2 regions of the Pantoea sp. Aalb genome follow, and region 2 is predicted to be linked to the other one. Evidence: predicted binding sites of a transcription regulator. Region 2 holds the regulator's gene; the other holds the start of a gene.
The links. Region 2 encodes ArgR, which controls arginine synthesis, uptake and breakdown. Its sites were predicted from a motif close to ANTGAATAAAAATACANT; they were not measured.
Positions count from the first base shown of each region.

Region 1: argF (ornithine carbamoyltransferase) is a predicted target of ArgR. The motif match lies at 10,963-10,980, and genes of this name have one in related genera.

Region 1 covers NZ_SZZU01000003.1:64,343-80,516, forward strand. Annotated here, with positions in the region: partial or broken gene infB (translation initiation factor IF-2) at 1-773, shown strand, start outside; gene rbfA (30S ribosome-binding factor RbfA) at 846-1,277, shown strand; gene truB (tRNA pseudouridine(55) synthase TruB) at 1,270-2,229, shown strand; gene rpsO (30S ribosomal protein S15) at 2,423-2,692, shown strand; gene pnp (polyribonucleotide nucleotidyltransferase) at 2,973-5,111, shown strand; gene FD728_RS03750 (DEAD/DEAH family ATP-dependent RNA helicase) at 6,006-7,868, shown strand; gene FD728_RS03755 (Rid family detoxifying hydrolase) at 8,283-8,669, opposite strand; gene pyrB (aspartate carbamoyltransferase) at 8,826-9,761, opposite strand; gene argF (ornithine carbamoyltransferase) at 9,927-10,937, opposite strand; gene FD728_RS03770 (valine--tRNA ligase) at 11,296-14,166, opposite strand; gene FD728_RS03775 (DNA polymerase III subunit chi) at 14,185-14,628, opposite strand; gene pepA (leucyl aminopeptidase) at 14,708-16,174, opposite strand, start outside.
Region 2 covers NZ_SZZU01000002.1:68,096-84,269, forward strand. Annotated here, with positions in the region: gene mreC (rod shape-determining protein MreC) at 1-516, shown strand, start outside; gene mreD (rod shape-determining protein MreD) at 577-1,050, shown strand; gene tldD (metalloprotease TldD) at 1,713-3,164, shown strand; gene argR (transcriptional regulator ArgR) at 3,574-4,044, opposite strand; gene mdh (malate dehydrogenase) at 4,500-5,438, shown strand; gene mscM (miniconductance mechanosensitive channel MscM) at 5,462-8,848, opposite strand; gene asd (archaetidylserine decarboxylase) at 8,865-9,755, opposite strand; gene rsgA (small ribosomal subunit biogenesis GTPase RsgA) at 9,872-10,789, opposite strand; gene orn (oligoribonuclease) at 11,007-11,558, shown strand; tRNA gene FD728_RS02825 (tRNA-Gly) at 11,699-11,774, shown strand; gene nnr (bifunctional ADP-dependent NAD(P)H-hydrate dehydratase/NAD(P)H-hydrate epimerase) at 12,593-14,110, shown strand; gene tsaE (tRNA (adenosine(37)-N6)-threonylcarbamoyltransferase complex ATPase subunit type 1 TsaE) at 14,121-14,600, shown strand; gene FD728_RS02840 (N-acetylmuramoyl-L-alanine amidase) at 14,597-15,967, shown strand; gene mutL (DNA mismatch repair endonuclease MutL) at 16,057-16,174, shown strand, end outside.

The sequences.
Region 1 (16,174 bases), on a different contig from region 2:
CGGCTGGTGATAAAGTTACAGTTGTAAGAGACGAAAAAAAAGCTCGTGAAGTAGGATTATATCGTCAAGGAAAATTTCGTGAAGTTAAGCTCGCACGTCAACAAAAATTAAATTTAGAAAACATGTTTGCTAATATAAATGAAGAAGATGAAATATCAGAGTTAAATATTGTTCTAAAAGCTGATGTACAAGGTTCTGTTGAAGCAATTACTGATTCTTTATTAAAACTTTCTACTAATAAAGTAAAATTAAAAATCGTTGGTTCTGGTGTAGGAGGTATTACTGAAACTGATGCGAGCTTAGCTGCAGCTTCTAATGCTATTATTTTAGGTTTTAATGTACGTGCTGATTATTCTGCACGTCGTTTAATTGAATTCGAAAATTTAGATCTACGTTATTATTCTGTTATTTATCATTTAATTGATGAAGTTAAATTAGCGATTAGTGGAATGTTACTTCCAGAGTATAAACAACAGGTTATTGGTTTAGCAGAAGTACGTAATGTATTTAAATCACCAAAATTTGGTGCTATTGCTGGTTGTATGGTTACAGAAGGTAATATTAAACGAAATAATCCTATTCGTGTACTCCGTGATAATGTAGTGATTTATGAAGGAGAATTAGAATCACTTCGTCGCTTTAAAGATGACGTTAATGAAGTACGTAACGGAATAGAATGTGGCATTGGTGTAAAAAACTATAATGATGTTCATATTGGTGATATAATTGAAGTATTTGAAATAACTAAAGTTAAACATACAGTTAATAAATAATAAATTATTATAAAGTAATTAGGGAGTATAATCTCCCTAATTACTTAAAGATTATATTGTTTGGGGATTATGATGGATCAAGAGTTTTCTCGCTCTCAGCGCGTTGCGCAGGAGTTGCAAAAAAAAATCTCTATTATTTTACAACGAGAAATAAAAGATCCACGTTTAAAGATGATGACAGTTTCTGGAGTAAAAGTTTCACGTGATTTAGCTTATGCTAAAATTTTTGTTACTTTTTTTCATGATAAAGATAATAAAGAATTAGTAATCAATAGTTTAAAAGTATTAAAACAAGCATCTAGTTATATTCGTATATTAATTGGTAAAATGATGTGTTTACGTATTGTTCCAGAATTGAGTTTCTTTCATGATAATTCATTTATTGAAGGCATGAAAATATCAAATTTAATATCTAGTCTTAATAAGAATAACAAAATTAAATTTAATGATAATCATCATGATGAGGTTTTCAAAAAAATACTAAAAAGGTGTGATGATGAGTAATGCTTATTCTAGTCGCGATATACATGGTGTATTACTTTTAGATAAGAATAAAGGTATATCATCTAATTCGATATTACAAAAAGTAAAACACTTGTTTCATGCGAATAAGGCTGGACATACTGGTTCGTTAGATCCTTTAGCGACTGGTATGCTACCTATTTGTTTTGGAGAAGCTACTAAGTTTTCACAGTATTTACTCAATTCTGATAAGCGATACCGGGTTATTGCTTATCTAGGGCAACGTACTAATACTTCTGATTCTGATGGGAAAATTATACAAATACGCCCTTTAAATTTTAATCAATATGAATTAAATCATGCATTAAATAGTTTTCTTGGTAAGACATTACAGGTTCCTTCAATGTTTTCTGCTCTTAAATATCAAGGTCGTCCATTATATGAGTATGCAAGGCAAAATATTGAAATAAAACGCATAGCACGTCCTATTTTAATTTATGATTTACTATTAATTCGTTGGGAAGATCACGAGATCGAATTAGAAGTTTACTGTTCTAAAGGTACTTACATTAGAACTATAATTGATGATCTTGGTGAAAAGTTAAAATGTGGTGCACACGTTATTATGCTCCGTCGTTTAGGAGTATCAGAGTATTCAGCAAATGAAATGATTACATTAGAGTATTTAGAAAATTTAATTAAACAAGCTAATATGCAAGGAATTTCATATTTAAAATTATTAGATAATTTATTGCTACCAGTTGATAGTCCTATTGCCCATTTTCCAGAAGTTAATTTAGATTTACATAGTCTTAATGTAATTTATTTTAAAAATGGACATAAAGTTCAAATATCAAAATTTAAATTAGAAGATAAGGGTTTATTAGTACGTGTTACAGAAGGTAAAATACGAAAATTTATCGGTATTGGTCAAATAGACGAGCATGGAAATATTGTACCTAAGCGTTTAATTGTTAATCTTCCTTTACAATAAAATATAAAAAGTATTAATTTAAAACAATTACTCATTTGCGTTAATTTTTAATTTTGCGTTAATTTTTAATAAAGAGTACAATATTATAAAACTAAGATGTTGAAAGATTAGCACTAAAAGAGTACAATATTACAAAACTAGCCTGTTGAAAGATTAGCACTAAATGTTATAGTAATATTATTGGAGTTTATTAATGGCTTTAAGTATAAAAGATAAAGCAGAAATAGTTATTAAACATGGTAATAGTTCTAATAATAGTGGCTCAACTGAAGTTCAAATTGCTTTGTTAACTGCTAAAATTAATCTACTACAATGTCATTTTGCTAAGCATAAAAAAGATCACCATAGTCGACGTGGTCTGTTACGTATTGTATCTCATCGTCGTAAATTATTGAATTATTTAAAATATAAAAATATTAATCAATATATTAATTTAATTGAAGAGCTAGGATTACGTCGTTAAATAAATAAAAGTTAATAACTATATAAAAATATTTTAAGTAAATATTTAAATAGTTTTTTTCATAAAAATTTAGTTCAATAAGCCTTTAAGGTTTTTTAAATTTAATAAATCGTCAGCAGTTTTATTCTGGCAATACTCTTTGCTAATAAAATTCTCGTGGTAAAAAGAAACTTTGCTGCTAGGATGCTTAAAGATTATCCTTAATATTTTGAGGATAAAATAAAAAATTATTAATGGCAAGCTAAAATCCTTTTTACCTTTAAATTTAAGGATTCAAATTTTGCTGAACCCGATCGTACATAAATTTCAATATGGTCAGCATACCATCGCGCTGGAAACTAGCATAATGGCACGCCAGGCCACTGCTGCTGTAATGGTCAGTATGGACGACACAGCAGTTTTCGTGACCGTTGTTGGTCAGAAAAAAGCAAAAATAGGTCAGGATTTTTTTCCACTCACAGTAAATTATCAGGAACGTACTTATGCCGTTGGTCGTATTCCTGGTAGTTTTTTTCGTCGTGAAGGCCGTCCAAGTGAAGGAGAAATATTAAATGCACGTTTAATTGACCGACCAGTTCGCCCGTTATTTCCTAAAGGATTTGTAAATGAAGTACAGGTGATTGCTACTGTAGTATCTGTAAATCCTCAAGTTAATCCAGATATTGTAGCAATGATTGGAGCGTCTACTGCATTGTCATTGTCAGGTATTCCATTTAACGGTCCTATTGGTGCCGCTCGTATAGGTTATATTAATGATCAATATGTGTTAAACCCAACTGCTGATGAAATTAAACAATCTCGTTTAGATTTAATCGTATCTGGTACAGAAAATGCAATATTGATGGTTGAATCTGAAGCTAATGTCCTTACAGAAGATCAAATGTTAGGTGCAATAGTATTTGGTCATGCTCAACAACAGATTGTCATTGAAAATATCAATCATTTTGTTGCTAATGCAGGTAAACCACGTTGGGATTGGCAACCTAAACTTGCTAATAATATTTTAATGGAACGTATTATTGATTTAGGTGAAAATCGAATTAATGATGCTTATCTTATTGTTAATAAACAAGATCGCTGTACACAAGTTAACCTTATTAAAGATGAGATTATTACAGATCTTTTAACAAAAGATGAAACATTAAATGAATTAGAAATTATTGATATCTTATATAATTTAGAACGTAATATAGTTCGTAGTCGTATTTTAAGTGGCAAGCCACGTATTGATGGTCGTGAAAAAGATATGATTAGAGCTCTTGATGTTCGGACGGGAGTACTTCCGAGAACTCATGGTTCTGCTTTGTTTACTCGAGGTGAAACACAGGCTTTAGTTACAGCTACATTAGGTACTTCACGTGACGCGCAAAATTTAGATGAGATCATGGGAGAATGTACCGATAATTTTCTTTTTCACTATAATTTCCCTCCTTATTCAGTTGGTGAAACTGGTACGATTGGTCCTCCAAAACGTCGTGAAATAGGTCATGGTAGATTGGCTAAGCGCGGATTACTAGCAGTAATGCCTAATCAAGAAATTTTTCCTTATACAGTAAGAGTTGTATCTGAAATTACTGAATCTAATGGCTCTTCTTCTATGGCTTCTTTATGTGGTGCATCTTTAGCTCTCATGGATGCTGGAGTACCAATAAAGGCTGCTGTAGCTGGTATAGCGATGGGTTTGATAAAACAAGATGAAAAATTCATAGTACTATCTGATATTATTGGAGATGAAGATAAATTTGGAGATATGGATTTTAAAGTAGCCGGTAGCCGTGAAGGTATTACAGCTTTACAAATGGACATAAAAATTGAAGGTATAACTAGAGAAATTATGCAATTAGCTCTTAATCAAGCTAAAAGTGCACGTATGCATCTTTTAAATGTTATGGAACAAGCTATTAGTATTCCACGTCAAGAAATATCTGAGTTTGCACCACGTATTTATACAATAAAAATCAGTTCTGATAAAATTAAAGATGTTATAGGTAAAGGTGGATCTGTTATTCGTTCATTAGGTGAAAAAACAGGTACTACTATTGAAATTGAAGATGATGGTACAATAAAAATTGCAGCTATTGATGATATAAAGGCAAAAGAAACTATCCGTCGTATTGAAGAAATTACAGCTGAATTAGAAATAGGTCGGATTTATAGTGGTAAGGTTATACGTATTGTTGATTTTGGAGCTTTTATTGCTATTAATAATACTAATAAAGAAGGTTTAGTTCATATTTCACAAATAGCTGACAAACGTGTAGATAAAGTAAGTGACTATTTAAAAGTAGGGCAAGAAATTTCAGTTAAAGTGATGGAAGTTGATCGACATGGACGAGTGCGTTTAAGTATCAAAGAAGCTACAGAACAACAATCATTAGAAGAATCTAAATTATTAGATAATGAATCATCTAATATATAGTGATTAATTAATTTATGTTAAATTAGTTTTAATTTAAGTTATTCTTAATTTTTTTAAAATACTCAGAATAATATATTATTTCTTAATTATAAAAATTATTTTTTATTTAAGGTAAAGCTATTATATGAATATAAATTATTGTATAATATAATTATACAATAATTTATAAAAATTGATTTTATATTTAAAGTATTTAGATAATAATCTTTATTATATATTATAATCATTTTTGTAAATATGTATATGATCACAATATCAAGTTAGTAATTTTATAAATATTTTATAAACAAGTATTTTAGATTTTAAATTTACATGTACTTTTATTTTAAAGATAAAATAATAATTTTATAGGCTAATAAAATAATGTATAAAATTTAAATATGTATATTGACAATAAAATGTATAAAATTTAAATATGTATATTGACAATAAATTGACAATAAAAAGGAATAATAGATTTTTAATCTTACTTAGCGTAATACAGTAAAGAATATAAACTTAGGAGTTTAAAAAAAGATTAAAACCAATAATGTTGCTATATGTTTTTAAATAAAATTATTTTTAAAACTTTTTTAGAGGTAATACTATTTAAATTTAGATCTGGAAGTGATTAGCACAAAATTATTAAAAAGCTTATTTTTGTGTATATAGATGGCTAGTATAACAATGATTAAGTCAGCTTATAAGATAATGATTAGAATCTGACTAGTCCAGTGTATAGTTGAAAATCTTTAATTGTTAATTTGCTCGTCAAATCATTTCCCCTCCAACAGATTTAGTTCTTTAGTTAAATATATAATTTTAGCCAGTTAAAAATATAATAAAAATAACTATCAATCTTTTGGTTAGTTATATGTAGGCTGGTTATAGTAATCTAAGAGGCAGTTGCATTACATGATTGATACTCAAAACAACTTTTCTGATTTAGGTCTTAATAAATCAATTTTATGTGCTTTAAATGAGATGGGATATAAAAAACCTTCACCTATTCAAGCTGAATGTATTCCTTATTTAATGGCTGGACGAGATGTATTAGCTATGGCACAAACTGGTAGTGGTAAAACAGCTGCATTTTCGTTGCCATTATTAAATAATATTAATCCATCCTTAAAAGAACCTCAAATTTTAGTATTAGCACCAACTCGTGAACTAGCAGTACAAGTAGCAGAAGCTTTTAATGAATTTTCTAAACATATGTTAGGCGTAACCGCATTAGCTTTATATGGTGGTCAACGTTACGATGTACAATTGCGTGGATTACGTCAAGGTCCCCAAATTGTAGTAGGTACCCCAGGTCGTTTACTTGATCATTTAAAACGCGGTACACTTAATTTATCTTCTTTACGTGGTTTAGTATTAGATGAAGCTGATGAGATGTTACGTGTTAGTTTTATTGAAGATGTTGAAACAATAATGGCACAAATTCCAGCAGGTCATCAAACTGCATTGTTTTCTGCTACTATGCCAGATATGATACGTCGTATTAGTAAACGTTTTATGAAAGATCCTCAAGAAGTACGTATCCAGTCTAGTGTCACTACACGTCCAGATATATCACAATCTTACTGGACTGCTTATGGTCGTAAAATTGATGCATTAGTACGTTTTTTAGAAGTGGAAGATTTTGATGCAGCTATTATTTTCGTACGTACTCAAAACGCAACATTAGAAGTAGCAGAAGCATTAGAACATAATGGATATAATAGTGCTGCATTAAATGGTGATATGAATCAAACTATGAGAGAGCAAACATTAGAACGATTAAAAGATGGTCGGCTTGATGTTTTAATTGCGACTGATGTTGCAGCACGTGGTTTAGACGTAGAACGTATTAGCCTGGTTGTTAACTATGATATTCCAATGGATGCAGAATCTTATGTCCACCGTATAGGTCGTACTGGTCGTGCTGGTCGTTCTGGTCGAGCTCTATTATTTGTCGAGAATCGTGAACGTCGTTTATTACGGAATATTGAACGTACTATAAAAGCAAGTATTCCAGAAGTAGAACTACCAAGCATAGAACTTTTAACTGAACGGCGTTTAGCAAATTTTGCAGATAAAGTACAAAAGCAAGTAACTAGTAAGGATCTTGAATCCTACCGTACTTTATTAAACAAAATACAATTAAAAGAAAATTTAGACATAGAAACTTTAGCAACTGTTCTATTAAAAATGGCACAGGGAGTAAGACCACTTATTTTATCACCAGATTCACCGCGTTTACAATATTGTTTCCGTAGCCGTGATAATCGTCGTTCTTTAAACAATTCTATTAACTATTCACGTGATAATAGAACTGGAGAGCAGCAGCGTATACGGCGTGAACGGCGTGAACGGCGTGATATTGGTGAAATGCAATTATATAGGATCGAAGTAGGTCATAATGACGGTGTAGAAGTACGTCATATTGTAGGGGCTATTGCAAATGAAGGTGATATAAGCAGTCGTTATATTGGTAATATTAAATTATTTAGCTCACATTCTACGATAGAACTTCCAAAAGGCATGCCTGGTAAAATTCTTCAACACTTTACCCGAACACGTATTCTTAATAAGCCAATGAATATGCAGCTGTTAGGTGATGCTGCTCCTGATAATAATAATTCTCATAGTAGTAATAGTCGCGATTTTTCTAGTACACGTCGTAGTAATCGAGAAGGTAATAATCGTCGTTTTTCAGAAAGACGTGAAATTAATCGTAGTGTGCAAGGACAAGAAACTGTATCATCATCTGCAACACGTCGTCGTGATATCTAACACTAAAGCTTAAAAAAGGTAGCTCTTAATTAGTAGATATATCAAAATTAAAATAGAATTTTATATAACTAATAATTTTATTTTTTAAGTACTTATATTATTTTAAGTACTTATTGTTATTTGCTATTGGTTAATTAAATAATTTAGATTAATCTAAGTAAATCTAAATAAAAATTTTTACATTATTAATTAAGAATAAGAATAAAACTTTTAACCGACTATAGTTAGTTTAGTAAAATAAAATGTAAATTTTGATTTTAGAAAAGATTTGTTGTTAAATTTTGAGCATTTAAGATATATTTCATTATTTAATTTTTTTTTTTTATGGATAAATGAACTATTTATTAATTAAATATTTATTTATATTTTATTCTCTATTTTTTATTTATTTTAAATATTTTTTAATAAAGGTTTTTAAATACGTGTAGCAATTGCTTCTATTTCTATACTTACATCTTTAGGAAGACGTGATACTTCTACGCAAGAACGTGCAGGAAAAATGGCATTATTTTTAATAAAAAATCGTTCATAAATAGTATTTACTATTGATAGATCATTAAGATCTATTATAAAAATTGAAGTTTTTATTATGTTTTTTACTTTTAATCCAGTAGCTTCAACAATAGCTTTTATATTTTCTAAAGACTGTGTTGTTTGTGATGATATGTCATTAGGTATGCTACCTGTATGTGGATTAATGGCAATTTGACCTGAAATAATAATTATATTTCCTAAATCAACACCTTGGACGTAAGGACCAATTGCTTGTGGAGCATTTGTAGTATTTATTACACTAATCATTATTTTCCCTATAAAATACAATTTATTATTGTTAATAACGAATAAATTATAAAAATTACATTAATAAAAAATATGTACTATATGTAATTAAGAATATTTTATTTTTACTACTGTATATTTATTTAGATAATTTGAAAATAAAATATCCGTATATATTTATAATATTAACATATTATTCAATACTAATGCTAATAGTGCTTGTCGAGTAAAAATACCATTACTAGCTTGTTGAAAATAATAAGCATAAGGAGTTTTATCTACGTCTATGTTTATTTCATTAATGCGTGGTAATGGATGTAGTATTTTCATACTATTTTTTGCTTTAAGAAGATCTGCAGCATGTAAAACAAATTGTGGTTTTATGTTATAATATTCAGAAGGAGTTAGGCGTTCTTTTTGAACTCTTGTCATATAGATAATATCAAGTTCTGGCATTACTTCTTTAATATTATCATGGTAAGACCAGATAATATTGTGATTATTTAACATAGTAATAATATAATTAGGCATTGCTAAGGTGTCTGGCGAAATAAAAAAGAAACGATTATTATCAAATTTTGCTAATGCTTGAGCTAATGAATGTACGGTTCTACCGTATTTTAAATCTCCAATCATTACTACATTAAGGTTATCAAGTCTCTTTTGAGTTTCAAGAATAGTAAATAGATCTAATAAAGTTTGGGTAGGATGTTGGTTAGCACCATCACCTGCATTAATTACAGGTACATTACCAGAAAATTTTGCTGCTAATTGTGCTGCGCCTTCTTGTGGATGGCGTATCACAATAGCATCTACATAACTACCAATGACTGAAATAGTATCCGCAAAATTTTCTCCTTTTTTCCCTAAAGAAGTATTATTGCAATCATTAAATCCTATAACAGAAGCACCAAGTCGATGTATAGCTGCTTCGAACGATAAACGTGTACGTGTAGAAGATTCAAAAAAACAACTAGCAATCACGTTATGTTTTAGTAATTTGGGATATGATTGAATTTTTAATTGATTTGCAGTATACAATACTAGTTCAATTTCATCACGATTAAAATCGTTAATAGAAATAATATGCTTATGATATAACGGATTGATCATAATTTCTCTAAATTTAGAATATATTAGATTATTAAATAAATTAATTTAGATTTTTTTTAAAATGCAAATTTCAAGCTATATTGATGCATATATAATCCTTTTTAATAAATTAAAACGCAAAAATACATATTTAATATTTTATTTTAAATAGAAATAAATAACTGATTATTTTTTAATAAGTGTAGATACCATAACTGCTTTTATCGTGTGTATACGATTTTCTGCTTGATCAAATACAATACTATATGGTGATTCAAATACCTCATCACTGACCTCTATACCGTTATGGAGATTATATTTCATTGCTATTTGATCCCCAAGAAGAGTTTGATTATTATGTAAAGCTGGTAAACAATGTAAAAATTTAACTTTATTATTATCAGTCAATTCAAGTATTTTACTATTAACTTGATATGGTTGCAATGATACAATGCGTTCTTCCCAAATAGATTCATCTTCTCCCATAGATACCCATACATCAGTATAAATAAAATCAGCGCCGTATAATCCTTCGATAATATTATCTGTTATAGTAATTTGACAACTGCTTTTCTCTTTTATAGCAGAACGACATTGTTTTATTAATTCTTTTTCTGGCCAACAGTTTTTTGGAGCTACTAAACGCAAATTTAGACCAACTAATACTGCAGCTTCTAACATACTATTACATATGTTATTATGAGCATCACCTATATATACTAATGTCATATCACTAAGATTTTTATTAGGCAAATGCTCTTGCATAGTAAGTAAGTCAGCTAAAATTTGTGTTGGGTGAAATTGATTAGTTAAACCATTCCAAACTGGTATACCAGCAAATTCTGCTAATGTATTTATAATTTCTTGTCCATAACCGCGATATTGAATACCATCATACATACGTCCTAATACACGAGCTGTATCTTTTATTGATTCTTTATAATTAATCTGGCTTCCAGTAGGACCAATATAAGTAACATTAGCACCTTGATCGTAAGCAGCAATTTCAAAAGCACATCGTGTTCTAGTTGAATCTTTTTCAAAAATTAAAACTATATTTTTACCTTTTAAATACTGTATTTCTTTATTTTGTTTTTTTGCGTATTTTAATTCATTTGATAATGATAATAAAAACTGGATATCTTGAAGATTAAAATCTAATAATCTAAGAAAATGACGACCATATAACTGGTTCATATAATACTCCAAGTGTTCATGATTAAATGAATTTAAATAAAATATGAATATTTAAATATTCATTTAAATGAAATGTTAAAGTATTTTACATAATAGAGCTACATAACATAAATAAGTAATTATTTATGTTTATGCTATATACTTTATGACTTAACAAAAAATAAAATGTACATAAATTACTAAAATTTTATACATATATTTGATATATATTTATAGTTAATAAATAAAATTCTTAATATCAAAGGAAGATAAAATTTTTACTAAAGCTTTAAGTATTAAAACATTGAAATCAATAAATTACAGGAAGGAGATAATTAAATATGATTATCACTAAAAATATATTGTAACGTTTAATATATTAATTTAATAATAATATTATATCTAATTGTTTTATCAATTTTTCTTTAGATTTCTTTAGTTTATTAACTTGTTCGAGTTCTTTTATAACTAAATTTTTTGGTGCATTAGATGAAAATTTTGTTTTATTTAATTTTATTTGTATTTTTTCAATTTTCATATCTAATTTAATTAATTCTTTTTTTAATCGATTAAGTTCAACCGTTTTATCCACTATATTATTTAATGGAATTAGTAGTTCTGTACCTTCGATAATTTTAATAATTGATATAGGAGCCTTTTCCCTTGAAGTTAAAATTATTAATTTTTCTAAACATAAAATAGAGTATAATAAATATTGATTTTCTTTTATACGACGTAATGATTCTAAAGAACAATCTCTTATCAGTAAATTTATCGGTTTATTAAATGTTATATTTATTTCAGAACGCATACTACGTACTGTTATAATTATTTTTTTTATCCACTCAATATCATCTTTTGCTATAAAATCTTCTTTTTTTATTAACTTATTATATGTAGGAAAACATTCTAGCATGATTGTATCATGACTAATATTTTTTAATAATTTTAAACGTTGCCAAATAGTTTCAGTGATAAATGGAATAATTGGATGTGCAAGGCGTAATAATGCTTCTAATACAGTTACTAATGTATTACATGTACCACATATTTCTACTTTGCTACCGTTATTAATTGTTGGTTTTGCAAATTCTAAATACCAATCACAGAATTGATTCCAAATAAAATTATATAAAATATTAGCAGCAATATCAAAACGATAAGTATCTAACGCTTCACGATATATCTTTATAGTACTATTAAACTCTAATAGAATCCAACGATCTACTGGCAAAATTTTAATTTCTTTACTATTTTGTCCACAATCTTGATTTTCTGTGTTCATTAATACAAAACGACTAGCATTCCATAGTTTATTACAAAAATTACGATAACCTTGAAGACGTTTCATATCCCAATTGATATCACGACCAGTTGAAGCTAAAGCTGTTAGCGTAAAACGAAGGGCATCAGTTCCGGATGCTGGTATTCCATTAGGGAATTGTTTTTGAGTACGTTTACTAATTTTATCCATCATGTGGGGTTTAATCATATTACTAGTACGCTTATTTATAAGGTTTTCTAATGAAATACCATCGACTATATCCATCGGATCTATAACATTGCCTTTTGATTTGGACATTTTTTGTCCTTTTTCATCACGTATTAAACCAGTAATATAAACAGTCTTAAAAGGGACTTGTGGCTTATTATTTTCGTCTTTAATGAAATGCATTGTAAGCATAATCATGCGTGCAATCCAAAAAAATATAATATCAAAACCACTAACTAATACGTTTGTAGGATGATATGTGCGTAGATCTTTAGTATTTTCTGGCCACCCAAGAGTAGAAAAAGTCCAGAGAGCTGATGAAAACCAAGTATCTAGTACATCATTATCTTGATTTAATATAACGTCTACTTTCAACTTATTTTGTTGACGAACTTCTTTTTCAGAACGTCCAACATATATTTTTCCATGAAGATCATACCAAGCTGGAATACGATGTCCCCACCAAAGTTGACGAGAAATACACCAATCTTGAATATTACGCATCCAGGCAAAATACATGTTTTCATACTGTTTTGATACAAATTTGATATCACCTTTCTCTACTGCTTCAATAGCTACCTTAGACATCAAGATTGTACGTAAGTACCATTGGTTAGTTAACATTGGTTCAATTATAACTTCTCCTCTATCACTATAAGGTATAGTAAGGTTATGATCTTTAATATCATCTATTAAACCAAGTTTATCTAATTCAGCTAAAATAGCTTTACGTGCTGCAAAACGTTCCATTTTCTGAAATTGTATTGGAATAAAATACTTTTTTGTATTTATCCTATTGATTGTGTTTTCAAAATAAAATACTTCGGCATATTCTCTAATATTTCCGTCAAATGTAAAAATATTAATCATTGGCAATTGATGACGACGTCCTACTTCATAGTCATTAAAATCATGGGCTGGAGTAATTTTTACACAACCTGTACCTTTTTTCATATCCGAGTATTCATCACCTATAATAGGAAGGTACCGATTAACTAATGGTAGTATCACATTTTTACCGATTAGATCTTTATAACGTAAATCTTGTGGATTAACTGCTACAGCACTATCACCTAATAAAGTTTCTGGACGTGTAGTCGCTATTACTATATAATTTTTGCCTTCATTGGTTTTTATCCCATTAGCTAGTAAATATCTGATATACCAGATAGAACCTTTAACTTCACGATTTTCTACTTCTAGATCAGAAATTGCAGTTCGTAATTTTGGATCCCAGTTTACTAAACGTTTACCTTTATAAATAAGATTTTCTTTATAAAGTCGTATAAATACTTCTTGAACAGCATTAGATATACCTTCATCTAAGGTAAAACGTTCTCTCTTCCAATCAACTGAATTACCTAAGCGACGCATTTGCTGCGAAATATTATTTCCTGATTCTTCTTTCCACTGCCATATTTTATTTATAAATTTTTTTCTTCCATACTCTTTACGTGTCTTTGCTTCTTCAGCATAAATTTTACGTTCTACTAATATCTGAGTTGCAATACCTGCATGGTCAGTACCTGTCTGCCATAAAGTATTTTTTCCTTGCATACGTTGATAACGAATCATTATATCCATTATAGTTTGTTGAAATGCATGCCCCATATGTAGATTACCAGTTACATTTGGAGGTGGAATCATAATACAAAAACTTTCTTTGTTAAGATCTCCATTCGGCCTAAAATAACCTTTCTTCTCCCAGTGTTCGTAAAGTAATTGTTCAAAATCTTGTGGATTATATGTTTTTTCCATTTTTATCGTCATTTATGGTTATGATAGAACCACTATATTTAATTTAAAACCAAGTTCGCGATATATTTTATAACGATCACGTGCTAGTTTTTTTAAAGATTCTTGGTAAGGAACGAAATCTATTACTTGATTAAAAGAAGTAGTAAAATCTGAAAAATACGGTAATAAACTGATCATTAAATCTCTTGGTAAACTGCTATTATGTTGTGGCCATGTAAGTTCAATTGGTGCTCCGTAACGTGGACCTATACCTGCTAAATTATGTGGTATAAAAGAATTAGCAGTATGATGCCACAGTGCATCATCTAATCTAGTAGCTTGTTCTTGGTTTTCGCAAGAAACTAAAATACGATTTCCATCACGCCAATATTTTTCTATTAAAGTACATGCTAGTATTTCTACGGCGGTTAACTCATTATAAAATAAATCAGATTCCATTACATAAAATGTAACATTTTTTATGATATTACAATCTAGCATGTATATTTAATATTTATTTAATTTATTAAAATATACGATTAATATTACAATAAATATATAATTAATCGTCACTATTTAAACCAGCACGATTTATGAGAAACTGTGAAATCATCGGTACTGGACGTCCAGTTGCATTTTTAGACTTACCAGAACACCAAGCAGTACCGGCAATATCTAAATGTGCCCAATTAAATTTACGAGTAAAACGTGAAAGAAAACATGCTGCAGTAATTGCTCCTCCTGCACGGCCTCCAATATTTACCATATCAGCAAAATTAGATATTAGTTGTTCATTATATTCATCAGTCATCGGCAAACGCCAAGCATAATCACCAGATTGTTCAGATGCACTTAAGAGTTCATTTGCTATAGAATGATTATTTGACCACAATCCACTAAAATGATGACCTAATGCTATCATGCAAGCTCCAGTTAATGTAGCGATATCAATTACTACTTCTGGTTCAAAACGTTCGACGTAAGTCAGAGCATCACATAGTACTAAGCGACCTTCAGCATCGGTATTTAGTACTTCTACTGTCTGTCCAGACATAGTAGTTAAGACATCTCCTGGGCGTATTGATCGTCCATCTAGCATATTTTCACAACCAGTTAATATTCCAATGACATTCAAGGGTAAATTTAATTCTGCAACCATGCGCATTACACCATATACTGATGCTGCACCACACATATCATATTTCATTTCATCCATTGCTTGAGATGGTTTTATTGAAATACCTCCAGAATCAAAAGTTAAACCTTTACCTACTAATACAATAGGATGTATCTCAGAATCAAAATTACCTTTGTATTCTATAATTGACATTAAAGATTCATTTTGTGAGCCTGAACCGACTGCTAAATAAGCATTCATGCCAAGCTCTTTCATTTGCTGTTCTCCAATGATGCGAGTAGTTATTTTATTACTGAATTCATCAGCTAATTGACATGCTTGCGAAGCCAAATATGCAGCATTACAAATATTAGGTGGCATATTGCTTAAATCTTTAGCAGCTTTCACACCAGAAGCAATAGCTAATCCGTGTTGAATAGCACGTTCACCATTAGTTAATTCTCTACGTGTTGGCACGTTAAAAAGTAGTTTACGTAAAGGACGTCGAAGAGCTATTTTATTACTTTTTAATTGATCAAAATGATACAATGTTTCTTTTGAAGTTTCAACTGCATATCTTACTTTCCAATAAATATTTCGTCCTTTAACATGCAATTCAGTTAAAAAACATACAGCTTCCATTGATCCAGTATCATTTAATGTATTAATTGTTTTTTGAATTATTTTTTTGTATTGGCATTCATCTAACTCTCTTTCTTTACCACATCCGATAAGTAAAATTCGCTCAGATAAAATATTTGGTACATGGTGTAGTAGTAATGTTTGGCCTATTTTACCTTCTAACTCACCACGGCGTAGTAAAGCACTAATATAACCTTCACTAATTTTATCTAATTGCTCAGCAATAGATGAAAGACGACGTGGTTCAAAAACTCCTACAACAATGCACGC
Region 2 (16,174 bases):
TCTTTAGGTAATAATCCTTATATAGATCAATTGATTATAGATAAAGGAAGCGCTAATGGAGTTTATAAAGGACAGGCAGTCATTGATGATAAAGGTGTTGTAGGTCAAGTCATGTCAGTTAGCCGGTTAACTAGTCGTGTACTACTTATTTGTGATATATTACATGCTATACCAATCCAAATATTACGTAATGATATTCGCATGATTGCTTCTGGTAATGGATGTAATAATGAATTACAATTAGAACATTTGCCAAAAAATATCGATATTCGTGTTGGTGATATTTTGGTTGCTTCAGGTATAGGCAATCGTTTCCCAGAAGGTTATCCAGTGGCTATAGTTTCCTCAGTTAAACCCAATTTTAAACATTCTGAAACTATTATTCAAGCACATCCAACAGCTAGTTTTAAACAAATGAATTATTTATTACTATGGAGTACCCATCATAATACTATAACTTCAAAAGAGGTTAATCGTATTGCTAATACACGGTTGATGCATATTATGTCAAAGTAAGAATAATAGATTAACTAAAATATCTTATAAAGAAACCTTAAATACTTTTGGAAGTAAATTTTGATTAATTATCGTATCCAAAATCGCTTTATTATTTCTTTATCTTTTATGATTGCCATCATTTTACAAATAATACCTTTACCAATACGTACATGTATATTTTACCCATCATGGGTTTTATTAACCTTTATTTATTGGACTAGTGTTTTTCCATATTTATTTAATTTAAGAATTATTTTTATTCTAGGAATATTTATAGATCTAATAATTGGAACCACTTTAGGAGTACATGCATTAGCATTTATAGTTATTTCTTATTTTTTAATAGTTTTAAAACTTCATCTATTCCTTAAATTAGCTATTTGGTATCAGATACTGATTATTATGTTATTGTCTTTATTTGTAAAAATAATTATTTTTTTATTAAATTTTTTGGTTATTCATATTTCATTTCAATCAGAAATATTTTGGAATGCAATTGTTGATGGTATAATCTGGCCTGTAATTTCATTTTTAATAAAAAAAAATTGCTAATGTTTTTGCATTTATTAATAATAATAGAATTTTTATTCTTATTTTTTTGTTAAATTTATTCAATTTAATTAACATCAAATATTATTACTATTAGTAATACCATACATTAGTTAATGTATTGGAGAAGAAATTATCAAAATTAACTAATTTTATTATACATTTAATATTTTAAATACATTTATTTCATTCTTAGAATGCGAAAAAACTAGTATAGTAATTAAATACTATATTACTTTCTTTCATTAAAGAACTATGATACTTTTAGTATATTTATTTAAATCACTAATATTATGAAGCATATAATTTATTACATCATAAAAGTAAAATTTATATAAACATCAAAAAATTAAAGTACCTTCATGTAACATTCTTTAAAAGATAAGAATTATTATTAAAACTAAATTTAGTTAAACCCATTTTAATATAATTTATGTAATTTTATTATCAATTAATTTATAGTCAAAAAGTAAAACATTATATTTTTAACTAAAAAACTATTTAATTTTACACTGCCACTTTTATTTATTTTTATCTATTAAAATAAATAAAAAAAATGAGTAATATAAAAATATTGTAATGTATTTTACATTAACTTATTAATGTAAATTTACTGTATATTTCATTAGTTTATGATGTTATAAACTCTTAATAAGAAGGGAATAATGACTATAAAATTAGTAAGTGAACAGCTATTAGCTGCCAATAACATTAATCAACATGATCTTCTCTCTTTATTAGAATATCTTTCAGGACGTTGTTTAGATTATGCTGATTTATATTTTCAATCCAGCATTCATGAAGATTGGGTACTAGAAGATAAAATTATTAAAGATGGTTCTTATAATATAGATCAAGGAGTGGGTATACGTGCTGTTAGAAAGGATAAAACTGGCTTTGCTTACTCTGATCAAATTTCGCTGAATACACTACGTCAGTCTGCAGAAACTGCTCGTAATATTGTACGTGAAGATTCTAATGGAAAAATACATGTATTATCGGCAATAATGAACCGTTCACTATATGATTCAATTAATCCACTAGATAGTTTAACGCGTGAATATAAAATTGAACTATTACGTCGAATAGATAAAATAGCACGTGATACCGATCCACGAGTTCAGCAAGTAAATGCAGTTTTAAGTGGTATATATGAACAAGTGTTAATTGTAGCAACAGATGGAACTTTAGCTGCCGATATAAGACCTCTAGTACGTCTTTCGATTAGTGTTCAGGTAGAAGAACAAGGTAAGCGTGAACGTGGTTCAAGCGGAGGTGGTGCTCGTACTGGATATGACTTTTTTTTATCATCTGATAAGAACGGTGAAGTATTAGTAGATATATGGACTCGTGAAGCAGTACGTATAGCATTAGTGAATCTATCTGCAATTGCTACTCCTGCCGGTACTTTACCAGTAGTCCTTGGTCCTGGTTGGCCAGGTATATTATTACATGAAGCTATTGGACATGGTTTAGAAGGTGATTTTAACCGCCGTTCTACATCAGTATTCAGTGGTAAAATTGGACAATTAGTAGCTTCTGAACTTTGTACAGTAGTTGATGATGGTACTCTTAAAGGATTGCGAGGTTCATTATCTATTGATGATGAAGGAGTTCCAAGTCAATATAATATATTAATTAAAAATGGAATATTAAAGAATTATATGCAAGATAAATTAAATGCACGTCTGATGGGAATGAATCCAACAGGAAATGGACGTCGTGAATCTTATGCATATTTACCTATGCCTCGAATGACTAATACCTACATGCTATCTGGTAGCTCTACTCCGGAAGAGATCATTGAAAGTGTAGAATTTGGATTATATGCACCTAATTTTAATGGAGGTCAAGTGGATATTACTTCTGGAAAATTTGTGTTTTCTACATCAGAAGCTTATATTATTAAAAAAGGTAAAGTAATGAATCCTGTTAAAGGTGCTACTTTAATTGGTTCTGGTATTGAAGTAATGCAACAAATATCAATGGTTGGTAATGATCTAGCCTTTGATAAAGGTACTGGTATTTGTGGTAAAGATGGTCAAAGTGTTCCAGTAGGTGTCGGTCAACCTACCCTTAAAATAAATCAATTAATTGTAGGTGGGACTGTTATATAATCTTACTATTTAAATAAAAAATTTACATACTAATTTAGTATTCATAGACACATTAAATATATGCAAGCCTACATGTCTTGAAATGAGATACGCAAGGAAGCAAATATATCAATTTGCAATTTGAAGTAGCTAATTTAAAAAATTCATATTTTAATATTAATTTAAATTTCTTATAAAAAGATAATAGTGTAAATCAAATATATTAATTTTATTTTTAATTAAATCCATCTTTATATAGATAGATAGCAATTATCTATTATTCAATACAATCTAACTTATAAATATTTTACTTTTTTAATTTATACTTTCATTTTAATAGATTAATAATTTTCTTGTTTTGTAATTATAAATGTTATTTATAATAACATTTATAATTATATTACTCTTAACTTATAAAAAATAATTACTATTATAATCCTTGTTTAAAGAGCATTACAATAGAAACATATAATTGCTTAACTGTGAAATGACGTTCAGGTGTAATAAAAATAGTATCATCGCCAGCTATTGTTCCAAGAATTCCTTCTTCTTTACCTAAAGAATCTAATAAACGTGCTATTAATTGTGCTGAGCCTGGGCTAGTATGAATTATAATAAGAGTATTATTATAATCTATATCGAGTACTAAATTTTTTAAAGGACTTGTAGTAGTTGGTATATTTAATTCTAATGGTAAACAATATACCATTTTCTTTTTAGCATTACGTATCCTAACAGCACCAAATTTAGTCATCATGCGAGATATTTTTGACTGATTGATATGCTTAAAACCATTTTTTTGCAAAGCCTGTACAATTTCACTTTGTGAACTAAATCTTTCTTCTCTTAATAAAGCTTTAAAAGCTCTATTAATATCATCTTTTTTAAATAAACTTTGCATATGTTACCATAATTCAAGAAAATTTTATCAAAAGTATATTAAATTAAATCATTATAATAATTTATTTAATAAGCAATAATTAAGTAATGAAATACATATTTAAATAAAATTTAATACAAATTAAATAATAATTATTTATGAATAAATATATATAATACAATCAATCTTAAATATAAATAATGCTGATATCATCAGTTAAATTAATAGTATTCTAATATAAAAAACTAAAATTTAGATTTATAAGTCTACATGTAGATTAGATAATAAATCATTATTTTTTTACTTATTATAAAGTAAAATATTTAATATCTAAAATATTTTTTAAAAAGGAATAAATATAACTGCTAATATATAGAATAATACAAATAAATCTCTTTTTAAAAGATTGATTAAATTAATAGCTTAATGTAAATTTAAAATAATGTCTAATTCCTAATATGCATAAGGAGTTAAGAATGAAAGTTACTGTTATTGGTGCAGCTGGTGGTATTGGACAAGCTCTTGCTTTATTACTTAAGATTCAATTACCTGTAGGTTCAATTCTTTCACTTTATGATATTGCACCGATTACTCCTGGAGTTATTATGGATCTAAGCCATATTCCAACAACAGTAAAAATAGAAAATTTTAGTAATAAAGATATAATATCTGCACTACAAAATTCTGATATAGTGATCATATCTGCCGGAATAGCACGTAAGCCTGGTATGGAGCGTTCTGATTTATTAGATGTTAATGGTAAAATTATTTTAAATTTAATTAAACACATTGCTTATACTGTTCCTAAAGCACTAATTGGGATTATAACTAATCCAATAAATACTACAGTAGTTATTGCAGCAGAAATGTTAAAAAAAATAGGAGTCTATGATAAAAGACGTTTATTTGGTATTTCAACACTTGATGTCATTCGTGCTAATACTTTTGTTGCAGAGTTAAAAAATAAGCAACCAAATGATATTAATGTGCCAGTTATTGGAGGACATTCAGGTATTACTATTTTACCTTTATTATCGCATGTAAAAAATATTAATTTTACTGAAAAAGAAATTATCAATTTGACTAAACGTATTCAAAATGCTGGAAATGAGATCGTAGCAGCTAAAGTAGGTAATGGATCAGCAACTTTATCAATGGCATATGCAGCAGCACGTTTTGTATTATCGCTCATTAATGGACTACAAGGAATACTTAACATAGTAGAATGTGCATATGTAGAAGGTGATGGTAAATATACCCGTTTCTTTTCACAGCCATTAATACTAGGGAAAAATGGTGTAGAGAAAATTGAGCCTCTTAAATTGTTAAGCATATTTGAAAGCCAACTTTTATACAGTATGTTAACAACTTTAAAAAAAGATATAATTCAAGGAGAAGAATTTATGTTAAAATAAAATATATGGATATACATTTTATTTTATAAACTACCAGATTTAAAAAACTGTCTAGTAGACTTATTATATTCATATTCATATTCATTAGATATTGTTTTATTAATTGTTTCCACACGCACTTGAAATGGTGGAAATGGTATTTCAATATTATTCTCTTCAAAACCTCTAAGAATTAATTGGTGTAATTCATGTCGCAATGGCATACGATGGCTCATTTCTGCTGCATGTACACGTAATTCAAACAATTGAATACCTTGTTGTAAATCGACAAGAAACACATCTGGTATAGGAGAAGTAAGTACATAAGTACAGCGCTCAGCTGCTTGTTTAAGAATTTCTGTTATTTTATCACTATTAACCCAAGATGGAGCTGGAACAGTAAGTACTACTCGTGTTACAGAATCAGATAACGACCAATTAACAAATTGTTCGGTAATAAATGCTTTATTAGGCACAATAATTTCTTTACGATCCCAGTCAGTAATAGTTGTAGCTCTTGTATTGATACGAGTAACACTACCAGTTAGATCTCGAATTGTTACAGTATCAGCAATGCGAATAGGCTTTTCAAATAAAATAATTAAACCAGAAATAAAGTTAGCAAAAATTTCTTGTAAACCAAATCCTAATCCTAAACCTAATGCTGCTACTAACCATTGTAGTTTTGACCAATCAATACCCAATATTGAAAAACCAATTAAACTACCTATAAGCATTAATATATATTTAGTTAAAGTAGTTATTGCATAACCTGTTCCAGGAGATAAATTAAGATGTTGTAATAATGCTAATTCTAAAAGAGCAGGCATATTGCGTACTAGTTGAGTTGTGATTATAAAAACTAAAATAGCAATAAGTACTGATCCAAGAGTAATTGGATGGATGCTTTCAACTCCTTGTACAATAGTACTAGCTCCCCATAATTCAATATTATCTAAAAAACTAAAAGCAGAATGAATTTCAGACCATAATACAATAAGAGAAACTAAGGCTATTAAAGTAATAATAGAACGAACTAAACGTAGAGACTGTGCACTAATTTCATCAAGATTTATAACTGGTTCATCAATTTCAATAATATCATTATTAATAGATATAGATTGTTCTTTTTCTTCTTCACTACGTGCACGATTGGCTAGTATATCAGCACGGCGTTGACGTGCACGATCAAAGGCAATTCGACGTCGTTGAATTAACATCCATCGCCTTATGATATGATATATTACAAGCAGAAAAAACCAAATACCAATAGAGGTTTCTAACCTTACTAGCAATGCTTGTGCTGTTGATAAATATCCAATACAGGAAGCTAATAATGCAAGTATTGGCATTATTATCATTATATTCCATAAAATTCGGTTAATTAAATCATCTTCTTTTTCTGATTCTTTACCTTCTTTCCATTTTTCTTTATCTCTTTTTTCTTCATAAAGATATAATGGAATACCGGCACGTTTTAAGCTGACAGTGACAATGCTAAGTGCTGTACAAATTAAAATAAAGCACAATCTACCAAGTGAAGCAGAAAATTGTAGATCTTTTAAATTAGTAAAAGCTATTAATAGCATTATTAAAGGTACAATTAATCCAACTGTGAGCAAATAATAACGCATAGCACGTATTACCCGTTTCTGAGGCCAGCGAAAATGTACTACAAATAAACCATCGTGACGAGCGAAAATAGCACTAATCATAAATGCCAACAGTAAAGGTAATGTTGCAGTAATGCCATCACCAATAGCTATGGCAACTGGGTAAGGCCAAGCATGCTGTAAACCGTATCCAAAGGCTGCCCAAAGAACTGGTAGTGGTAAAGCTACTAAAATTGACCAAAGTACAGTACGTAGTGTTAAGTTAAATTGATCTTGAGTAACTTTTCCGACACGGCTAGAGGCTCGTATCATAAATGCATTATAATGTCGTTTTGAACCTATACTTAATCCTACCAATAGAATAGCACTAATAATAGGTAACAATGTTTCTTTACTAGTAAACATCATAGTTAGGGCTTTTCCTAACTGATTTAAAGTATCTAAAGATAGAAAGCGTGTTAAATCTTGTGCAACTTGAATAGGATACCTTAGCCCTATTGGGTTGACGTCACCAATCCAAAATAAGTAACGATGCGTTGCGTCTTTTAATTCTCTGAATGAGTCTTGTAATTGTATATTACCTACTTTTAATTTTGTTATTTCTAAAATAAGTGTATCACAACTCGAAATCAGAGAATTTAATAGTGCATGCTGGATTTTTAATTGTGCATTTAATATACGCATTTGATAAGTAGTAAAATAAATTCCATTATCTTGTTTCTTTTTAAGTAGTATCTGCTGATGTTCTAATAATTCTTCATATTTTAAACGTTTTACACGTAGTTCTCCCATTTCTCTATCTATTTGCTGAAATTTTATGATTGTCGGTAAACGTGCAATTTGTGTACGTAATGCTTCTCCTAATAAATTAGACGCACCTATCCAACGAGATTGTTCATGTAATGAACTTAATACTTGACGTACTTGTAAGTTTTGATTAGTTATTAATTGCTGCTGTATTGCAATAAAATCCATACGTTTTGTTTGATTATTAAGATCATTAGATAACTCACGATTAATCTGAAATTGATTACTAATTACATTTGGTATTCCTATACTTTTTTCTATTAAATTTTCAGTACGCTTTAATGCTAATTTAGCTTCAAGTTGGCGCTGATTATTTAGATTATTACGTAATTTTTTTAAGTAATCATCTAATTGAATTATTTTTTTTTGATGTAATTCAGCACGCATATGTGCTAATTCTTGTTGGTTAATAGAGGATAATTGTGCTAGTTCTAGCTCATTTATACGAGCTTGATTAGCTGCATTTTCCGCTTGTTTCATATAAATTTGAACTTGAGACAAAGATGTACTGGTAAAAATTAATCCTTGTGTTCTATGTTCATTTTCTATCATAATACGCTTTGCCGTAGTTTGTTGTTGTGGCAGTTGTGATAGTTCATAACTAATTTCACGTGCAGTTTCTTGTTCCTGCAACACTTGACGGCTTTCTTCTAATAGTTGATTACTCGCTTGTAATATTTTTTGATCTAATTCAGCACTATTCATATTAGTATGTAATACTTTTTGCTCAGTCATCAAACTTAAGATTTTTTTCCGAATATCATGTACTAAAAGTGGGAAATTTTCTATGATTTGTTGATATTGCTTAATGTGTTCAAGAGATTTATTTCGTTCAAAAAGAAAATTTAGTGCTACTTCTAAAATTTGAGATTGTTCAGCTTTAACTGAAATATGGTTATTAAATTTTGTTATGTCTAATTTTTGTTGAAATTGATTAGCTATAGGAATATTAGCAGCAAAATCAAGAGAGCTGAGTATGCTACTCAGAAATATTAACAGAGAATAACGTATAGAAAATTTTTTAAAGTTATTCAAGCGTAATGTTATTAAGATTAGGTAAAACAGTTGCTAAAGGTTGCCCAACGCGTGTTTTACTTTCAGGTTTAAGATGCTCTAGTAATTTTATTTGATTTGGTGCAAATAAGTTAATTACTGTTGAACCCAATTTAAAGCGACCCATTTCTTGGCCTTTTAGTAATACTATAGCTCCGTTATGACCTGCAGATGGATATCGCCAACGTTTTACCATTCCTTCTCTAGGCGTCGTTATAGTACCAACCCAACTAGTTTCAATACTTCCTACAATTATAGCACCTACAAGAATCTGTATCATTGGACCATGATTAGTATCAAATACACAAATAACTCGTTCATTACGAGCAAAAAGGTTTGGTATTTTTCTTGTAGCCGAACGATTTACTGAATAAAGTTTCCCTGGTATATAAATCATCTCACGCAAGGTACTATTACAAGGCATATGGACACGATGATAGTCACGTAATGATAGGTAAATATTAACAAAATAACCGTTTAGAAAATAATTGGCAAGATTGTTGTTACCAGCTAATAAAGCTTGTAAACTATAATAGTGATTTTTTGCCTGAAACATTTGATTTCCTTCGATACGACCTAGCTGACTTATAATACCATCTACTGGCATTACTAGTAATGAAGTATCAAAATTAATTAAACGCATATTTTTTTTTAGGGGTCGAATGAAAAAATCATTAAAAGTACAATAACTAGATGAATTAGAATAAAGTGCTTCACTCATATCTACTTTATAAAACCAAATAAAAATATTTATCATCGTAGTTGTTAACCATCCTCCTTGAAAGTTAGCAATCCAACTTATCATTTTAGTTAATAATTTTTTAGGCATAATTTTAATTAAAATTACTTTTAAACTATCAAACACTGTATTTTCCTAGTTGGTTAATTGATAAAAATTAAGTACATATGGTTTTATTCTTTAATTTTAAGTTATTACTTGTTTTATAATAGGAATTAAATTTAATTAATAGCAATAGATTTTTATCTATCAATACTTTTATCCTTAATAATCTTATGATAATTATTAAAACGTGATATATTAATATTTTTATTTTTAACAGCTGTACGAATGGCACAACCTAAATCATCTTTATGGCTACAATCTCGAAATTTACAGTACCTAAGAAACTTACGAAATTCTATGAATGCCCATGTAATTTGTTTTAAATTTATATTCCCTAAGCTAAATTCACGTATGCCTGGTGAATCAATTACATCACCGCCATATGGAAAGTGATACAGTCGTGCTGTAGTAGTAGTATGTTTGCCAAGATTAGATATCTTAGAAAGATCATTAATCAATATTTTATTGTCATTTATACTTCGATCAAGTAATATTTTTAGTAAACTGGATTTTCCCACTCCAGATTGACCAGTAAAAATATTAACATGTCCTGCAAGTACATTTTTTAACTCTAACAAACCATCTTGAGAATAGCTTGATACTTTTAAGACTTGATATCCTATGTGACGATAAATATCCATTTGAATATCAATCAATTTAAATATTTTATCAGTAATTAAGTCTGTTTTATTTAATACCAGAAGTGCTTTAATACCAAGTATTTCACTAGCTATTAAATAACGATCAATAATATTCAGTGATAATTTTGGTAAGATAGAAAAAACGATAACTATTTGATTAATATTAGCAGCAATTGGTTTAATACTGCCATACGTATTAGTACGTTCTAATACATTCTTACGTTCAAGAACAGAATCTATAATGCCTTTATTACTTTTATTAGTAGCAGCACGCCATATAACATAGTCACCTGTTATTAAAGATGATATATTACGTCGTATATTACAACGATATACTATACCTAGGTTATCTTCTACATCTGCATGTATTCCAAATCGGCTGATTATAATGCCTTCTCTTGCTGCACTAAACATATTATTATCCATTCCATGATGATAAATTATTTATTTATGATTTTGTCATAGGTAGTTTTGATGATTAATAATACTAATATAATAACGTGATTAAAGTTGCGATAAATGTTATTTATGAACATATCTTCTGCATTAAAGTTTTAATATGATTTGCTTCATTGTTTAATAAAGTAGTTTATGATACATCTAAAAGAATTTTAATGACTAGGTAAATAAAATGATTACCACTATAAGCGAAAATAATTTAATTTGGATTGATCTAGAAATGACTGGATTAAATCCAGAATGTCATCACATTATTGAAATTGCCACATTAGTAACTGATCCTGACCTAAATATTCTTGCAGAAGGTCCAGTAATAGCTATACATCAATCAGATGTTCAATTAGCTATGATGGATGAATGGAATATTCTAACGCATACTAATAGTGGATTAATTGAACGTGTGAAAAATAGTAAATATGATCATAAAATTGCAGAACGAATAACTATTGATTTTTTAAAAAATTGGGTACCGGCAAACACTTCACCAATTTGTGGAAATAGTATTGGTCAAGATCGTCGTTTTTTACGTAAATATATGTCAGAGTTAGAAACTTATTTTCATTATCGTTACTTAGATGTCAGCACTTTAAAAGAATTAGCTCGTCGTTGGAAACCTCATATTCTTTCAGGATTTAAAAAAAATGGAAACCATCAAGCATTGAACGATATTCGAGAATCAGTAGCAGAATTATTATACTATCGTAAAAATTTATTAAATCTTTAATTTTATTAATTATTAAATAAGTTTGAAAAATGAATCTTTAATTTTATAGTGAAAAGTTTTTTAAAAAAATATTGCAGTATAAATAATTTTTTGTATAATATATATTTTATCTATTAAAAAATAAATAATATATATAATATGCGGGAATAGCTCAGTTGGTAGAGCATGACCTTGCCAAGGTCAGGGTCGCGAGTTCGAGTCTCGTTTCCCGCTCCATAATAAATAATTTATTAATATTTATCTTTATTAATTTTTAGTATTTCAATATTATTAAATAACTTCAAAGTAATTTATTTTTTTTAATAATTTTTATTATTTTAATTAGAGATAAATATTCGAGATCTTTATCTTCAATCAAATCTTTTTTTGAAAAGAAATATGTTTTTTATTTTATAGTATAAAAATAGAAAAATATTATAATTTTATATTTATTTAATAATTAAATAAAATAAAAGGGATAGCTTATTATTTTAATAATAATGCTATACGTGTTTTATTTAAAAATATTAAATTACTCTTCATTAGTTTCTCTTCATATTTATAAATAAATAATTATTTTAAGATAAATCAATAAAATGTTAATAACATTTATCATATAGCTAATAAAATCTATTTTTATTCTTTAATTATAATTTTTTTATTGTATTTAATTTTAAAAAAGTATGTTGTTGGGATAAATATGCTTTGTTTACTTTTATTAAAAAAATAATTTTTTAATAATTTATTATAATGACAAGCTAAACCGAGATGATTTTTTATAGTGTTAAATCTTAACTGTAATAAAGTTAATAGCATTGATAGTTAAAATTAATGAATATTAAATATGATTTATAAATCAATATAAATTGATTTAATAATTTAAAAATCAAAATCAGCAAAAAATAAAAAATATCCTTTTAATCTCTAATTTCAATATAAAAAAATATTTTTTTAATTCAGTATTCAAATCAAAGACAATAAAATCTAATGAAAACTAAATAATTCTTGATTTTCTTGAATTTATTGAATAATTTATTAAAGAAAAAGAGAGTATCATGATAACTAAGAAAAAAAGAATATATAAAAACATATTACCACATACTGTATGGCCTATACAGTTAATAAATAAGTTAGAGTATGAAGCAATTAATACTTTAGACATTACTTTATATGAATTGATGCAACGTGCTGGTAAAGCTAGTTATAAATTAGCATTAGAAATATGGCCTTTATCTCAACACTGGATGATCTTGTGCGGCCATGGTAATAATGGTGGTGATGGTTATGTAATTGCAAGATTAGCTTATCTATCTGGTATTAATGTAACTTTATTAGCACATGAACATTATATATTATCCAAAGAAGCTCAACAATCTCGTGATGCTTGGTTATCAGTAGGAGGGGTAATATATCCTACTGATATAACTTGGCCTAAAAATGTTGATCTTATAGTAGATGCACTATTCGGTATCGGTATTAATAGAGAAATTATTGAACCTTATAATAATCTTATTGAGATGATGAATTCTCATGTTGCTCCTGTTTTATCAATAGACATTCCTTCTGGATTGAGTGCCAATAACGGAATAACGTTGGGTTCAGCAACGGTTGTTGCAAATCATACGATTAGTATGATTGGATTAAAACCAGGACAACTTATTGGTGAAGCACGTGATTATGTAGGTTGTTTACATTATGATGATCTTGGTCTTTCTTCATTCCTTTTTAGTAAAAATCAAGAAGCCCCTATTATTCGTTATGATGTAAAAGATTTAAATAGTTGGTTTAAGCAATCTAAAAAAAGCTTACATAAATATAATAATGGTTGTTTATTAGTAATCGGTGGAGATATTGGTACTGGAGGTGCAATTAAAATGACTGCTGAAGCTGCTTTACGTAGTGGGGCAGGACTTGTACGCGTATTGACGCATAAAGATAATATTTGTTCTTTTATCAGTACTCGTCCAGAACTAATGGTAGATGTACTTAATGAAGAACTCTTACAGAAATCACTAGAGTGGGCAAATGTAATTGTTATTGGACCTGGCTTAGGTCAACGTGATTGGGGTAGGAATGCCTTAAAAATAATTTCAATTAGTAAAAAACCTATGCTTTGGGATGCAGATGCACTTAACTTATTAGCAATGAATCAAGATCATCGAAATAACCGTATTATTACTCCTCATCTAGGTGAAGCTGCTCGTTTATTAGGTATGAAAATTAGTGAAGTTAAAAGTAATCTTTTACAAATTGCACCACTTTTAGCTCAACGTTATGGTGGAGTAGTAGTATTAAAAGGAGCTGGTACTATAATAGCTGACTATACAGGTAAAATAGCTATTGCAGATGTAGGTAATGTAGGTATGGCATCTGGTGGTATGGGCGATGTATTGAGTGGGATTATTGCTGCTTTGCTATGTCAAAAATTAACATTAATAGATGCAGCTTGTGCAGGATGTGTTGCACATGGTGCAGCAGGTGATACAATTGCTGCTCAGCGTGGTACTCGTGGCATGTTAGCTACGGATTTATTTGAAGTATTATGGCAATTTGTTAATCCAGAAATAATGTAGAAAATAAAATATGAAGACTTATGTTATTCAATTATTTGATGAACGGGAAACCCTGCATTTAGGAATGCAATTAGCACAATGTTGTATAAGGAGTAAATTAATAATTTATCTTTATGGTGATTTAGGAGTTGGAAAAACTACATTTACTCGTGGATTTTTATATGGGTTAGGTTATAAAAATAAAATTAAAAGCCCAACTTATACATTAGTTGAATCATACGAAGTAGGATCACGCTTATTACACCATTTTGATTTTTATCGTATAAATAATCCAGAAGAATTAGAATTAATAGGAATTTGTGATTACTTCAGTAATAATGCTTTATGTATAGTAGAATGGCCGCAACAGGCAATAGGTATTATTCCTGAATCAGATCTTAAATTAAAATTAAATTATGTTGAAATCATACGTGAGGTTGAAATTAAAGCGACTTCTGATGAAGGTAAATATTTAGTACAAAAATTTCAACAGTATAGGAATAAGGTATGATTTCACAGATAAAAATATTTTCAATAATTGTGTTTTGCATATTTTCTACACCTATTCTATCAGCTACGCTTTTTGATATTCAAGTAAAAAATAGTACTAATATAGCGATCATTACCTTAAGATTTAAAGGTAAACCAGTATATAGTATCTTTCCATGTCACAATCATAATTGTTTTTTATTAAAGATGCGCCAAAGTGGGATATTTAAAGAATTACCTTTGAATTTTAGCGGGAAAAATATGCTAAAACGTATTAATAGTATTAAGTTAAAAAATAAACAACTTATACATTTATTATTTAAATTAACAAGAAAAGTAAATATACATACTAATATGATTCAATTTGATAAAGATCAATACCGTGTTGTAATTAGTATTCTTAATATGAACCATGTAAAAAAAACACCTATTTTTATGAAATTCAGTCATAATAATAAAAAAATTATCAATTCAAATGCTAATATTAATCATGAAGTAATAATTGTTGCTATTGATGCTGGGCATGGTGGTCAAGATCCAGGTGCTTTAGGTCAGCACGGTTTACATGAAAAAAATGTAACGATAGCTATTGCTAAAAAATTAAAAGCTTTGATGGATAAAGATAATATGTTTAAATCAGTATTAACTCGCAACAGCGATCATTTTATTTCAGTTATGAACAGATCTGAAGTGGCACGTAAAAAAAATGCAAATTTATTAATATCTCTTCATGCTGATGCCGCACCGAATCATGCAGTAACTGGTGCATCAATATGGTTACTATCAAAACGTCGTGCTAATAGTGAAATGGCGAATTGGCTCGAACAAAAAGAAAAACAATCAGAATTATTGGGTGGCACTGCTGATATATTAACACATAACCGTACTGATCCATATCTTAGTCAAGCTATGCTTGATTTACAGTTTATTTATTCTCAACGTATTGGTTATGAAGTAGCATTAAAAGTACTACAACAGCTAAACGGTATTGTGCGATTACATAAGCGATTACCGGAATATGCAAGTCTTGGTGTATTGCGTTCACCAGATATTCCTTCTTTACTTATTGAAACTGGTTTTATTAGTAATGTTAAGGAAGAACGCTTACTTGGTAGTAATACATATCAAAGGAAGATTGCTTTATCTATTTATAAAGGAATACGTAGCTATTTTTTAGCTCATCCGTTGAAATCAACTTTAAAGCAACAAAGAAATTTGATGGTAAATAAATTAATAAAAGGGAATGTAGCAAAACATTTTCAGCTATCAACTAACATAATTTCCCCCTATAATAAGACTATGCATTTTTATCCAAAAGTTCGTAGCGATTTACTTACTACAATTACAATGCGTTACGTTATGAATCCACAACTGTATCATATGAACTAAAATATTTTCTTGTTAAGGAGATATTTTAAAATTTTATATCTTTAATTTAACTTATTAGTATTTTTAATATACATTTAAGGAGTAGTGATATTCCTATAAGAATCTTACCTTTACAGCTAGCTAATCAAATTGCTGCAGGTGAAGTAATAGATCGTCCATCATCTGTTGTAAAAGAGCTTGTAGAAAATAGTTTAGATGCTGGTGCCA